2 regions of the Blastococcus sp. SYSU DS0552 genome follow, and region 2 is predicted to be linked to the other one. Evidence: predicted binding sites of a transcription regulator. Region 2 holds the regulator's gene; the other holds the start of a gene.
What was found. Region 2 encodes LexA, which represses DNA repair genes until DNA is damaged. Its sites were predicted from a motif close to TCGAACANNTGTTCGA; they were not measured.
Positions count from the first base shown of each region.

Region 1: ACI8AG_RS12120 (DUF6504 family protein) is a predicted target of LexA. The motif match lies at 3,314-3,329, and genes of this name have one in related genera.

Region 1 covers NZ_JBJHAB010000010.1:70,086-77,176, reverse strand. The annotation lists gene ACI8AG_RS12130 (DNA polymerase III subunit alpha) at 1-2,398, opposite strand, end outside; gene ACI8AG_RS12125 (SAV_6107 family HEPN domain-containing protein) at 2,395-2,904, opposite strand; gene ACI8AG_RS12120 (DUF6504 family protein) at 2,904-3,227, opposite strand; gene ACI8AG_RS12115 (YbaK/EbsC family protein) at 3,463-4,011, shown strand; gene ACI8AG_RS12110 (GNAT family N-acetyltransferase) at 4,008-4,601, shown strand; gene ACI8AG_RS12105 (phytoene desaturase family protein) at 4,598-6,268, shown strand; gene ACI8AG_RS12100 (carotenoid biosynthesis protein) at 6,265-7,077, shown strand; gene ACI8AG_RS12095 (glycosyltransferase) at 7,074-7,091, shown strand, end outside.
Region 2 covers NZ_JBJHAB010000006.1:49,247-56,337, reverse strand. The annotation lists gene ACI8AG_RS07705 (vitamin B12-dependent ribonucleotide reductase) at 1-1,214, opposite strand, end outside; gene nrdR (transcriptional regulator NrdR) at 1,359-1,880, opposite strand; gene ACI8AG_RS07695 (hypothetical protein) at 2,395-3,147, opposite strand; gene ACI8AG_RS07690 (LysM peptidoglycan-binding domain-containing protein) at 3,273-3,569, opposite strand; gene lexA (transcriptional repressor LexA) at 3,991-4,758, shown strand; gene ACI8AG_RS07680 (enoyl-CoA hydratase/isomerase family protein) at 4,826-5,614, opposite strand; gene ACI8AG_RS07675 (ABC transporter permease) at 5,611-7,091, opposite strand, start outside.

The DNA.
Region 1 (7,091 bases), on a different contig from region 2:
CCGCGGCGTGGGCCTTGCAGAAACCGAACGACCCGAAGGACGCCAGCACCTCCCACACCCGCTCGGCCACCTCCACCGGGTAGCCGGCAGCCAGCGCCCGCGGCACGAACCACGCCCGCACCTCCGGGTGGGCGTCCTTCTCCCCCAGGGCGCGGCGCACCTCGTCGGCCTCGGCCAGCGTGCAGCCGGCCATCCGGGCCACCACCTGCAGCACCTGCTCGTGGAAGACGACCACCCCGGCGGTCTCGGCGAGCGCGAACTCCAGGTCCGGATGGGGGTACTCCACCTCGCGCCAGCCGTTCCGGGCCATGAGGAAGGGGGTGACCATGTCGCTCTTCACCGGCCCGGGCCGGAACAGCGAGATGTCGATGATGATGTCCTCGAACGTCCGCGGCCCGAACTTGCCGACCAGCTCGCGCTGCCCCGGCGACTCGATCTGGAACATGCCGAGCGTGCGGGTGCTGCGGATCAGCTCGAAGGTCGTCGGGTCGTCCCGCGGGACGGCGTCGATGTCGACCGCCTCCTCGTCGACCCGCTCGATCTCGTCGAGGGCGTGCGCGATCGCCGACTGCATCCGGATGCCGAGCAGGTCCAGCTTGAGCAGCCCCAGCTCCTCGACGTCGTCCTTGTCGAACTGGCTCATCGGGTAGCCGAGGTAGCTGCTCTCCACCGGGGTGCGGTCCAGCAGCGTGGCGTCGGAGAGCAGCACCCCGCACGGGTGCAGGGCGATGTGCCGGGGCAGCCCGTCGAGCCGGGACACGAGGTCGAACAGCAGGTCGAGGTCGCCGGTGCCGCCGGCGCGGCGCGAGCCGTACCGGCTGGCCCGCAGCTCGGGGAGGTCGCGCAGCGCGGCGTGCACCTGATTGGCCCGGATGTGCGGGAACGCCTTGGCGACGGCGTCGACCTCCGCCTGCGGCAGGCCCAGCGCGGCCCCGACGTCGCGGATCGCGTGGCGCACCCGGTAGGTGTCCATCATCGAGATGCAGCTGACCCGGTCGGCGCCGAAGCGGTCGATCACCGCGTCGTAGACCTCCATCCGGCGCGCGGACTCCACGTCGATGTCGATGTCGGGCAGCTGGTGGCGCAGCGGCGAGAGGAACCGCTCCATCAGCAGCCCGTAGCGCAGCGGGTCGACGTCGGAGATGCCCAGCAGGTAGGTGACCAGGCTGCCGGCGCCCGAGCCGCGAGCCGCCGCGCGAACCCTCAAGCTCTTGATGAGGTCGACCACGTCCGCGACGGTGAGGAAGTAGGACGGGTAGCCGAGGGAGTCGATGACCCCGAGCTCCTCCTCCAGCCGCTGCCGCACCCGGGTCGTGGGCACCACGCCCCGCCGCCCGAGCCCCGCCTCGCACCGGGCGCGCAGCACCTGCGCCGGGCCCATCCCCCGCTCCGCCGGCGTGGTGACGACGTCCAGCTCGGGGTACCGCACGCTGCCGATGCCCAGGTCGCCCGCGGGGTCCACGGCGCACTGCTCGGCCAGCCGGGCGGTGCGCTCGAGCAGCCGCAGGGCGGCGTCCCGGTCGGGGCCGGTCAGGTCCTCGGCGACCTCGGCCATCTCCTTGCCCGACTTCAGGTAGCCCTCGGCCGTGGTGCGGTCGACGTGCCGGGCGCCGAGCGGGACCAGCCGCCGGGCGGCGTCCAGCACGTCGGCGGTCGGGGCGTCGAGGGCGTCGACGTACCGGACCGCGTTGCTCAGGACCACCGGCACCTGCTGCTCGGCGGCGAACCGGAGCAGCGCCTGGGCGCGCTGCCGGTCACCCCGGCCCCGGTGGTGCACCACCTCCAGCGCCAGCCCCGGCCCGAAGACCGCCCGCCAGGCGTCCAGCTGCTGGCCGGCCAGGTCGGCCCGACCCGCCAGCAGCGCCCGGCCCACCGGGGAGTCGGGACCGAGCAGGGGGACCAGCCCGGAGGCGTGCTCGGCGGCGATCGCCAGCGAGCTCACCGGCTCGCCGCGGGTGCCGCGCAGGTGGGTGGCGCTGGTCAGCCGGCACAGCGACCGCCAGCCGGCCCCGTTCCGCGCGAGGAAGGTGACCCGGGGCAGCCGCGGGTCGACGTTCACCCCGCCCCGGGCCGGGGTCCGGCGCGGGGGCGCCGCGGCCCGCGACCGCGGGGACCGGGCCGCGGAGGGCTCCTCCCCCAGCACGTGCGCGAGCGCCGGCGGCACGCTGGTACCCAGCGCCGGCGCCACCGCCAGGTCGACCCCGAAGATCGGCCGCACCCCGGCCGACCGGCAGGCCAGCGCGAACTTCACCGCGCCGTAGAGCCCGTCCCGGTCGGTCAGGGCCAGCGCCGGCATGCCGTGCTCGGCGGCCCGGGCCACCAGATCGGCGGGGTGGTTGGCCCCGTACCGCATGGAGTAGCCGGAGGCGACGTGCAGGTGGACGAAGGGGTCACTCACGTCCGGGACCCGGTGGACCGGGACCCCGACCGGGACGGCGCCCCGCCGACCACGTGCGGCCTCGGGTAGCGGGGCGGCTCGGGCGGTGCGTCGACCCCGAGCCCGGCCTCGACCACGGCGAGGAAGCCCCGCACGTCACGGACCAGGTCGTCGGCCTCCCGCTCGGTGACCGCCCGGGACAACCCCGCCTCCGCCGCGGCGCGTTTGGCCGCACCGGCGGCGAAGAAGGTGGCCCACTCCCCCAGTTCGGGGGCGACCTGCCCCAGCAGGACCCAGGCGCTGCGCGGCCGCCGGCGGCCGCCCTCGGGACGGGTGCGGGCGGCCAGCACCGCGGCGGCGGCCCGGAGCGCCGCCAGGTGCGCGGTGGCGTACCGCTCCCGCGGATCGGTGGCCGCGGCCGCCTCGGCCAGGCCGCGGTGCGCCTGGCGGAGCAGCCCGGCGGCCGCGGCGGGCAACGCGGGCGGCAGCGGCAGCTGGCCGGCCGGCACGGCTCGTGCGGCGCCCATCAGTCGTGCACCCGGACGAGCCACCAGCGGTTGCCGGCGGCGTCCCACGTCAGGTCGTAGACGCCGGCGAAGCTCATCCGGGACCGCCCGGCCCGCACCGCCTCCACCCGCCAGACCTCACGGGGCGCCACCAGGTCGTCGGACGCACCGCCCGCCTCCGCGTCCCGCAGCCACCACGGCGCGGTCTCCAGCCAGGAGTCGAGCAGCTCGCCCACGACGTACCGGGACTGCCCGCGCCAGAACTGCACCGGCCCCAGCGGGCCGCGCTCGACCTGCACCTCTTCGCCGGCCCGACCGACGACCTCACCGAGCACCCGGCTCATGACAGCCTCCCCACGCCTCACCCCGCGCGCACGCCCGCCACCCCACCGGCGGGGAAGAGAGCCGGGAAGGACGGGCCGGACGTCGTTCGAACACAGGTTCGAACGACGTCCAGTAGACCCGAGCGCCCACCCCTCGTCAAGCCGGGCCACGGCGTGTCCGTCGACCGCGCCCGCACCCCCCGCCGGACGGGACACACCGGGCGCGCCTCTTTCCGGGCGGTGGCAGGATCAGTGCATGAGCCCACCCCCGCACCCCCGGGTGGCCGCCGTCGCCCGGGCCCTCGCCGCGGCCGGCGCCGAGGGTGAGGTGAGAGTCCTCCCCGCCGAGGTCCGCACCGCGGCCGCAGCCGCCGCCGCGCTGGGCGTGCCGGTCGGTGCGATCGTCAACAGCCTGCTCTTCCTCGCCGACGGCGCGCCGCTGCTCGTCCTCACCAGCGGCGCGCACCGCGTCGACGTCGTCCAGGTCGCGGCGCTGCTCGGCGTCGGCTCCCTGGCGCCCGCCCCCGCGGACGTCGTCCGCGAGCACACCGGCCAGCCCATCGGCGGGGTGGCCCCGGTGGGGCATCCGGCCCCCCTCGGCACCCTCGTCGACGTGGAGCTCGCCCGGTACGACCGGCTGTGGGCCGCGGCGGGGCACCCGACGGCGGTCTTCCCGACCAGCTACGACGAGCTGCTCCGCATCACCGCCGGCACCGCGGCCGAGGTGGGCGGCGGTCCGCTCGACGGGACCGCCACGACGGTCGGCGGCGGCGACCTGTCGGACGCCACCGGGGTCGCGCCGTGACGGGCACCCGCCCGGCCACCCGGATCCTCGAGCTCCCCGTCCCCTGGATGCGGGAGCACATGCACGAGGTGCTGGCCATCTACGGGCTGGCCATGGGCTACGACTCCGGCATCGTCGCCGGCCGGTACGGCTACGCGATCCAGCACACCGAACGGCCCGGCTTCCGCGCCGTCGGGGCCTTCGCGCAGACCCCGGAGGGCGAGCGGCTGGTCGGCTTCGGGTACGGCTACCTCATCGCCCCCGGGCAGTGGTGGCACGACCAGGTGCGCGCGGCGCTGGACCGCCGCACGGCGAAGAAGTGGCTGCCCGGCGCCTTCGAGGTCTGCGAGCTGCACGTCCACCCCGACGCGCAGAGCCAGGGGCTGGGCCGGCGGCTGCTGCACGCGCTGGTCGAGGGCCTGCCGCACCCGGTCGCCCTGCTCTCCACACCGGACGCCGACACCAAGGCGTTCCGGCTGTACCGCGCCGACGGGTTCGTCGACCTGGCCCGCGGCTACCACTTCCCCGGCGACTCCCGCCCCTTCGCGATCCTGGGCGCACGGCTGCCGCTGCATCCGCGCGACCCCTCCGCGACGAACTCCCGGTCGTGACCGCCCCCGAACCCGCCGCACCCGTGGACGTCGCACCCGTGGACGTCGTCGTCGTCGGCTCCGGCCACAACGGCCTCGTGGCCGCCTGCTACCTCGCCCGGGAGGGCCTGTCCGTGGAGGTCGTCGAGTCCGACGACGTCCTCGGCGGGGCGGTCTCCACCGTGGAGCGCTGGCCCGGGGTCCGCGTGGACCGCGGGTCCAGCGCGCACGTCATCGTCCGGCACAGCGGCATCGTCGAGGAGCTCGACCTCGCCGCCCACGGGCTGCGCTACGTCGACTGCGACCCGTGGGGCTTCGCGCCGGCCCCCTCGCCCGGCGATCCCGGGCCGGCCGGCCGGCCGCTGGTCTTCGCCGTGGACCTCGACGCCACCTGCGCCTCGATCGCGGCCGCCTGCGGACCGGCCGACGCCGCGGCCTACCGCCGGTTCGTCGAGGTCTGGGGTCCCCGCAGCCGGGCCGTGGTCGCCTCCTTCGGCCGCGCACCGTCGGCCGGTGGCCTGGTGCGGTCGTTCTGGCCGCTGGGTGCGCCCACCGAGGGACGGCCGCGCACCCCGGGCGGTGAGCTGGCGGTCGACTTCCTCGGCTCCGGCGACGCCCTGCTGGACAAGTGGTTCGGCAGCGAGCGGCTCAAGGCGGCGCTGGCGTGGTTCGGCGCCCAGTCGGGCCCACCGATGTCCGAGCCCGGCACCGCGGCGATGGTCGGCTGGGTGGCGCTGCTGCACGACGTCCCACCCGGGCACCCCGTGGGCGGCTCCGGCGGGCTGACCCAGGCGCTGCGCCGGCGGCTGGAGTCCGACGGCGGCCGGGTCGTGCTCGGCGACGGCGCCGCGCGGCTGCTCGTGGAGGACGGCCGGGTCGCCGGCGTCGAGACCCGCGCCGGCCGGGTGGTCCGGGCACCGGCGGTGGTGGCCGCCTGCCACATCGGCGTCACCCGGGAGCTGGCCGGCGACGCGGCCCCGCCGGTCCTGGCCGACGCCGCCCCACCGGTCGGCAACGGCTTCGGCCTGGTGGTCCGTGCCCTGACCGACGCCCCGCCGTCCTACCCCGGTGCCGGGCCGGAGGCGCTGCAGGGCCTCCAGCTGCTCTGCACCGACCGGGCGCAGCTGGCCGCCGCGCACGGCGACTGGGGTGCCGGGCAGCTGCCCCGCGAGCCGGTGCCGCTGGCCATGTCGTTCTCCGCGAGCGACGACAGCCTGGCCCCGCCCGGGCGGCACGTGGTCACGATCTGGGGCCAGTGGTACCCGTACGCACTGGCCGACGGCGGCGACTGGGACGCCCTGGCCGACACCGAGGCCCGGCGGCTGATCGAGGCCGTCGACCGCCACGCCCCCGGGTTCGCCGCCTCGGTCCGGGAGACGTACGTGCAGACCCCGCTGGCCCTCGAGCGGGAGCTGTCCCTCCCCCGTGGCAACGTCATGCACGTGGAGATGGGCCTGGCCAGCATGTTCGCCCTGCGCCCGGCCCCTGGCCTGTCGGGCTACCGCGTGCCCGGGCTCCCCGGCCTGTACCTCTCCGGCGCCTCCACCCACCCCGGCGGCGGGGTCTCGGGCAACTCCGGGCGGACGGCGGCCCGCACGGTCCTCGCCGACCGCCGGGCGCTGCCCCGCGCGCGGGCGGCGGCCGGCCGCGCGGTCCGCCGGATCCGGGACGGAGCGGGACGGGCGTGACGACCACCACCGCGGCACCGCCGGCACCGACCGCGGCGCGCGTGGTCCCCGTCCTGCTGGTCGCGGCGCTGGTCGCCACGGCGATCGCCTACCCGCTCACCTCGGGCCCCGACCGGGACGTCGTCTCCTGGGGCATCGTGCTGCTCGGCTCGGCGCTGTCGGTCGCGCACGCGGGGCTGAGCCGGGGTGCCCGCACCGGGCTGGGCGTGCTCGTGCTGGTTGCGTCGGTCGCCATCGCGTTCGAGTCGGTCGGGGTGGCCACCGGGTTCCCCTACGGCAGCTACCGCTACAGCGACGTCCTCGGCCCCACCCTGCTCGGCGTCCCGTTCCTGGTGCCGCTGGCCTGGCTGATGATGGCCTGGCCCAGCTGGTTGCTCGGCGAGGTGCTGGCCCGCCCGGTACGCGCGAGCCGCCGCCGGCCGGCGCGGGTCGCCTGGGCGGCGGCGGTCTTCGCGGCGTGGGACGTCGTCCTCGACCCGCAGCTGGTGCAGGCCGGCTACTGGACGTGGGAGCACCCCTCCCCCGGCCTGCCGGGCATCGAGACCGTGCCGCTGACCAACCTCGCCGGGTGGCTGCTGGCCGGGCTGGTGCTGATGACGCTGCTCGACTTGCTGGTCGCCCTCACCGCGAGCGAACCACGCGTCGGCCCGGGCGCCCCGTTGTTCGCGCTGGCGTGGATGACCCTCGGCGGCGCCCTCGCGCACGCCGGCTGGCTGGGCCTGCCCGGCTCGGCGGCCTGGGGGGCGGCGCTGGGCGCCTGCGTCCTGGCCGTCCTGGCGCTGCAGCGCCGGCGCGCGGGGCAGCCGTGAGCGGGCGCCTGCTG
Region 2 (7,091 bases):
GCCTTCACGAAGTTCTTGGCGTCGAACGTGCCGTCGTCCTTGAGGAACTTCATGAGGTTCAGCGACGCCAGGTTGCACGAGCTGTTGTCCAGGCTCATGTACTCCGAGCACGGGTTGGACGCGTTGATGCGGCCGGTCTCGGGGTTGGTGTGCCAGTCGTTGATCGTGTCGTCGTACTGGATGCCCGGGTCGGCGCACTCCCAGGCGGCCTGGGTGACCTTGCGGAACAGCGACTTGGCGTCGACGGTCTCGATGACCGAGCCGTCGAGGCGGGCCCGCAGGCCGAACTCGTCGCCCTCCTCCACCGCGCGCATGAACTCGTCGGAGACGCGGACCGAGTTGTTGGCGTTCTGGTACTGGACGCTGGTGATGTCCTTGCCACCGAGGTCCATGTCGTACCCGGCGTCGCGCAGCGCGCGGATCTTGTCCTCCTCGCGCGCCTTGGTCTCGATGAACTCCTCGATGTCGGGGTGGTCGATGTCGAGGACGACCATCTTCGCCGCGCGGCGGGTGGCGCCACCGGACTTGATGGTCCCGGCGGAGGCGTCGGCGCCGCGCATGAAGCTGACCGGGCCGGAGGCCGTGCCGCCGGAGGAGAGCAGCTCCTTGGAGGAGCGGATGCGGGAGAGGTTCAGGCCGGCACCGGAGCCGCCCTTGAAGATCAGGCCCTCCTCGCGGTACCAGTTCAGGATCGAGTCCATCTCGTCGTCGACGGCGAGGATGAAGCAGGCGCTGACCTGCTGCGGCGCGCTCGTGCCGACGTTGAACCAGACCGGCGAGTTGAAGCTGAAGTACTGGTGCAGCAGCATCCAGGTCAGCTCGTGCTCGAAGACCTCGGCGTCGCCCTCGGTGGCGAAGTAGCCGTGCTCGCGGCCGGCCTCGGTGTAGGTGAGCACCACGCGGTCGATGAGCTGGCGCAGGCTGGTCTCGCGCTGCGGGGTGCCGACGGCGCCGCGGAAGTACTTCGTGGTGACGATGTTGGTGGCGTTGATGCTCCACTCGGCCGGGAACTCGACACCGCGCTGCTCGAAGTTGATCGAGCCGTCCCGCCAGTTGGTCATGACGACGTCACGACGCTCCCAGGTCACCTCGTCGTACGGGTGCACACCAGCGGTGGTGAAGACACGCTTGATCTTGAGGCCCTTGGCCCGGCTGGGAGTCTTGGCGCTGCGGCGGGGGCGGGCGCCGGCCACGCGGTCGTCGGTCTCGGTCATGGTGTGGAGCTCTCCCTGGTCGTGTGTCGCGTGGTGCTTCGCGGGGCTGCGCGGTGGTGCTGCGCGGTGGTGGATCGGGGGCTGGGGAAGAGCCGCGATCGGTAACTGCTCGAACTGCTGTCTATCGGGTGGCACCGACAGTTCTCAGGTGCCGGCGCCGGTGCCGGACGGGACGGGTCGCCGGGGCTCGGGCGGGCCCGTCTCCCCCGGCGGTGCGGCGGGCTGCCGGGCCTTCAGCTCGGCGATCTCCCGCTCGAAGTCGGCCACCGAGGTGAAGGAGCGGTAGACGCTGGCGAAGCGGAGGTAGGCCACCTCGTCCAGCTCGCGCAGCGGGCCGAGGATGGCCAGGCCGACCTCGTGGCTCGGCACCTCCGCCGCGCCGCTGGCGCGGATGGCGTCCTCCACCTGCTGGGCGAGGAGCTTGAGCTGCCCCTCGTCGACCGGCCGGCCCTGGCAGGCCCGCCGGACGCCCGCGACCACCTTGCTGCGGTTGAACGGCTCGCTGACGCCGTTGCGCTTGACGACGGCGAGCACCGCCTCCTCGACGGTGGTGAACCGCCGCCCGCACGCAGGACAGGAGCGACGACGCCGGGTGGTGGCGCCCTCGTCGGCCTCCCGCGAGTCGATGACCCGACTGTCGGCGTTGTGGCAGAACGGGCAACGCACGGTGGTTCACCTCCCTTCGCGCCGCGCCCGCCACCGGCCGGCTGTGCACTCCCCTGGGGACATCCGGTGGATGCGCCGGGGACAACCTGAGGACCAGCCTGTGGACGGACTTACAGCTCTGTAACTACTAGATGTAGGGGAACCCTAGGACGGGCCACACAAGATGTGCAAGTGATCGTTCCGTCGGCGTGTTCCGCCCCGACACTGCGGTGCGCAGGCGGAACAGCGGTCCCCAGCTGTCACAGGACACGCCGCGACGACGCGCCGAACTCCGTGCCCGACGCTCCCCGGAGAGGGGGTCGAGCGCGGCGGCGCACCGCAGGAACGACCCGGGGACGCTCGCCCCGGCAAGGCTGTGCGCTCATGCGCGGTTCCGACTCGCAGAGCCACGCGCCGGCGCACACCGTTCGGCGAGCTGGGCGGTCCGCGCCCGGCACGGGCGACCCGCCGGGCACGCGACGGCGGCGCCGAGCACCCCCGCGGGGTCGACGCGGCGAGGGCCGCCGAACGACGATCAGACGCTGACCGCGCCGCCCACCCGGGGCCGCCGCGAGTGCGGGATCTGGTCACTCAGCCGCATCGGGCGGGTCAGGAGATCCTGGTCGAGGTCGGCCGGCGGGGTCCAGCCGCTCGCCGTGGAGCGGGTCTCGACCGTGCTCGCGGAGCGGGCCGCGGGCACCGACCAGCCACCGCCCCGCGGTCGGTCCTCGCGGGTCGGGGACTGCGCGTCCGGCGCGCTCTCGACGACGGCCGGGAAGAGGTCGGTGTCGGCGGCGCGGTGCCGGCCCACGACCGGGCTGAGCTCGGTGGCCGGAGCGCGGTGCCGGCCCGGGGGCGGCACCGGCACCGAGGACGCCGGCGCGGCCTGCACGGCGTCGCTCTCCGGCGCGCGCCGGCGACCGCCCGGCCGCTGGGCACCGGTTCGCGGCTCGCAGCGGTCGCGCAGCAGCGGCAGGCTGGCGGTCGCCTCGACATCGGTCGACGGACCGTCACGCAGCGATGCCGCTGACGGGGAGGCGGGCATCGCCTGCGTCACCGGCGGCACCTCGACGGCCGGCGACTCCGGAAGCCGCACATCCCCCAGGTCGATCCAGAGCGCCTGCTCTTCGCCTCCGGCGACGACCCGCACCCACATCTGGCACGCGCCGGAGTCGTCGTGTCGCCACCCCAACAGCTCCCCCGCACACCAGGCACCCGCCTGGTGGACCTCGACGGCCTGGGGACGAGTGGTGAACACGGCGGCGCGGTTCTCCATGACGCTGGACACGGACGTACCGTAGGTGGCCGACCAGCACGCACGGTGAACGTGCCTGTACTGAGGGTTGACGAAGTCGGCGAGCCGCGTTGTGAACACCTTGCCCTGGCGCGCAGACACCGAGCCCTACGGGGCCGTCAGGGCAGGACGAGGACCTGACCAGGCGAGATGGCCGCGGAGCCGAGCCCGTTCAGCCGCTGGATGTCGACGACGACGTCGCGGACATCGCGCCCGTCGGCGACCGCGCCGGCGATGGACCAGAGCGTGTCACCCGGCTCGACGATCACCTTGGTCGTCCCCATGAGCTCCAATCCGCCACCCGCATCCCCGAGGACGGCGCTGCCGAGGACGATCACGCCCGCGGCGAGGATGAGGGTGAGGACCGCGAGCACGCGACGCCCGCGCGACGTCAACCGGAGCGGCGGCTGCTCCACCCGCTCCCGACGCCCCCGGCCGGGCGATCGCCCCACCGTCGCCCGCGGGCCGCTCGTCCTCCCGCGAGCCGGCGCGGGCAGAGGTTCGGGCATCTCCGCGTAGGAGCGAGGCGGCGGGAGCACCCGGAGATGCCGGGCGGGTGGCGGACCGGCGCGCCGCTCCCCCGGGTCGACCGGCACCTGGCCGCGGACCCGCAGTGCCGTGCTGCTCGTCATGTGTTCAGCCCTCCTGGCCGGCACCCGCCGGACCCGAACGTGTGTTCGATTCGAACGCCTGTCCGATGTCTACCGGACGGGACCGACACTTGGGGAGCGACACGAGAAAGTTTCGAACACGTGTTTGAAGTGACCGCCGATCGGCGCTACCGTTCCTCCGACGACGAGGGTCGAGAGCTGCGCGGGCAGCCGGCGAGGAGGAGACGTGGCGGACTCGAGCAGGACGTCCGGCAACCGGGGCGGCACCGCGGGCGTGGCCCCGGGGACGGCGGACGGTTCGGCGTCGGTACGGGCCTTTCCCGACCGCGCGGCCGATGGGGACGGGCTCACCCAGCGGCAGCGGCGGGTGCTCGAGGTGATCCGCGACTCCATCGACCGGCGCGGCTACCCGCCGTCGGTGCGTGAGATCGGCGAGGCCGTCGGGCTGTCCTCGGCATCCTCGGTCGCGCACCAGCTCTCGGTGCTGCAGAAGAAGGGCTGGCTCCGGCGCGACCCGAACCGCCCGCGCGCCCTGGACGTGCGACTGCCCGGGGATGCCGGCCGGGCCACCGCCGCACCAGTCGAACCCCCCGTGGTCGGCGACGGCGTGCAGGCCGCCGCGCCCGCCTATGTCCCGCTCGTGGGCCGGATCGCCGCCGGTGGCCCGGTGCTCGCCGAGCAGGCGGTGGAGGACGTCTTCCCGCTGCCGCGCGAGCTGGTCGGCGAGGGAACCGTCTTCATGCTCAAGGTGGCCGGCGACTCGATGGTCGAGGCCGCCATCTGTGACGGCGACTGGGTCGTCGTCCGCCAGCAGCCGACCGCCGAGAACGGCGAGATCGTGGCGGCGATGATCGACGGCGAGGCGACGGTGAAGACCTACAAGCGCCGGGACGGTCACGTGTGGCTGCTGCCGCACAACCCGGCCTACGAGCCGATCCCCGGCGACGAGGCGACGATCCTCGGGCGGGTGGTGTCGGTCCTGCGTCGGGTCTGACGCCGAAGGCCTCCGACGGTGCCTCCCCAGTGGAGGCACCGTCGGAGGCCGTCCGCACCCGATGTCGTCACCGACGCCGGTAGTCACCGTCCCGCTTCTCGAAGAACGCCTGGAGCGCCTCCTGGTGGTCCTCGGTGCGGAACATCTCCAGGAAGCGCTTGGTCTGGAGCGCCTGCCCCTGCGCGAAGTCCATCTCGAAGGCGCCCGTCACCGCCTCCTTCGTCACCTCGACCGACAGCGGGGCGCGGGTAGCGATTCGCTGGGCCTTGGCCAGCGCGGCGGGCATGAGATCTGCCGGGTCGTGGACCTCGGTCACCAGCCCCCAGTTCAATGCCTGCTGCGCGGTGTACCGGGCACCGGTCAGCAGGATCTCCTTGGCCGGCCCCAATCCGATCACGCGAGGCAGGCGCCAGAAGCTGACGATGAGGCCCACGTTGACGCCGGCGGCCACGAAGAACGCCTCCGTCGAGGCGATGCGGATGTCGCAGCACAGCGAGAACTCCAGCCCGCCGCCGATCGTGGCCCCGTTGATGGCCGCGATCACGGGGGCACGGAAGTTCTGCACCCCGTTGAGGACCCGGCCGAACTCGGCGAGATAGTCGGTCAGCTGCTCGTCGCTCATGGACTGGTCCTCGCCCAGGTGCGCACCTGCGGTGAAGGCCCGCCCCTCACCGGTGATCACCAGGCACCGGACGTTCTCGTCGGCGTCCAGAATGTCGAGCGCTCGCATGAACGAACGCCGGCTCTCCCAGCTGAACGTGTTGGACGGAGGACTGTCCAACGTGAGGACGGCGATGTGCGGGGTCTCGTATCGCAGGTGGACGCCGCTGCCGACGTCTGTCGTGGTCTCGGTCATGCTGCTTCCTCCGGTGGTGTGTTGAGTGCGACGGACGGGGCCCGGCGGGACCGCCGGGTGGACTGGCCGGGGCGGCGGTCGAGCAGCCGCATGGCGAACACGGTCACTACGATGTTGATGAGCAGGACCACCACGGAGAGCGCCCCGACCCGCTGGTAGAGCGATTCGCTGGCCAGGCTGTAGAGCACCGTGGACACGGTGGGATTCGCGCCGGTGTAGAGGAACACCGACATCTCCAGCTCCCGGAAGAGCAGGACGAAGTTGAGCATGCCCGCGGCGAGCAGCGACGGGCGCAGCAGCGGCACCGTGATCCGTCGCCACGTACGCGCCCAGGACGCACCGAGGCTCCGGGATGCCTCTTCCACCTCCGCGCCGATCTGTCCCATCCCGGCGTGGACGTAGGCGAAGGTCAGCGGCAGCGCGCTCCCCGCATAGGCGATCAGCAGGATGGTCAGCGTCCCGCCGAGCCCGAACGGCTGCCCGGCGTAGGCGATGATCAGGCCGACGCCGAGCACCGCGCCGGGGAAGGCCAGCGGCGCGGCCATGGCTCCCACGATGACGGCGTTGCTCCGCGCCTTGGTGCGGTGCACCAGCCACGAGGCCAGCAACGCGACGGCAAGAGCCAGCACCGTGGCTCCGAGCGCCAGAACGAAGCTGTTGCCCATCGCGGCCGCGATCAGCGGCCGGCCGAAGACCTCCTCGTAGTTCCCCGTGAGGGTGAAGTTGTCCCAGCCCAGAGGCCGGCCGAGCGCCTTGCGGAACGAGGTCACCAGGAGGACACCGAACGGCAGCACGAGGCTCAGGACCACGACGAGCGAGCAGAACCCCACGGCGAGGAAGCGGGCACCCCCCAGGTGCGTCACGTCCTGCCGCCCCGGCTTGCCACCGATGACGGTGAACTTCTTCCCGCCGACCAGCTTTCGCTGCAGGATCAACAGCACGGCGATGATCACCAGGATCGGCACGGATATGACCGCGGCCGCCTCGATACGCGGCGGGAACTGCATCAGGCTGAGCAGGACCGTGGGGATGGTCTGGAAGCCGGTCGGAGCACCGAGGATGGCGACCGGCCCGAAGATCACCGCGGCGCTGACGAACACCAAGATCGATCCGGCGATCAGCGACGGCAGGATCACGGGGAACGTGACGGTGCGCAGCACCCGGGCACGAGAAGCACCCAGGCTCGCTGCGGCCTGCTCCAGGGCCGGGTCGATGCCCTCCAGCGCCGCGGACACCGGCAGGAACACCAGGGGGTAGAGGAACAGCGAGAGGACGAAGATGATCCCCCACGGTGTGAAGATGTCGAACGGTGCTTCCTCGAGGCTGAAGGCGGACATCAACGCCGTGTTCAGCATCCCGTTGCGCGGCCCCAGCAGCAGGATCCATCCCAGCGCCGCGATGAAGCTCGGAGCCGCGAAGGTGAGGACCGCGCTGCCACGGAAGAACCGGCGGAACGGCATGTCGGTGCGCACGGCCA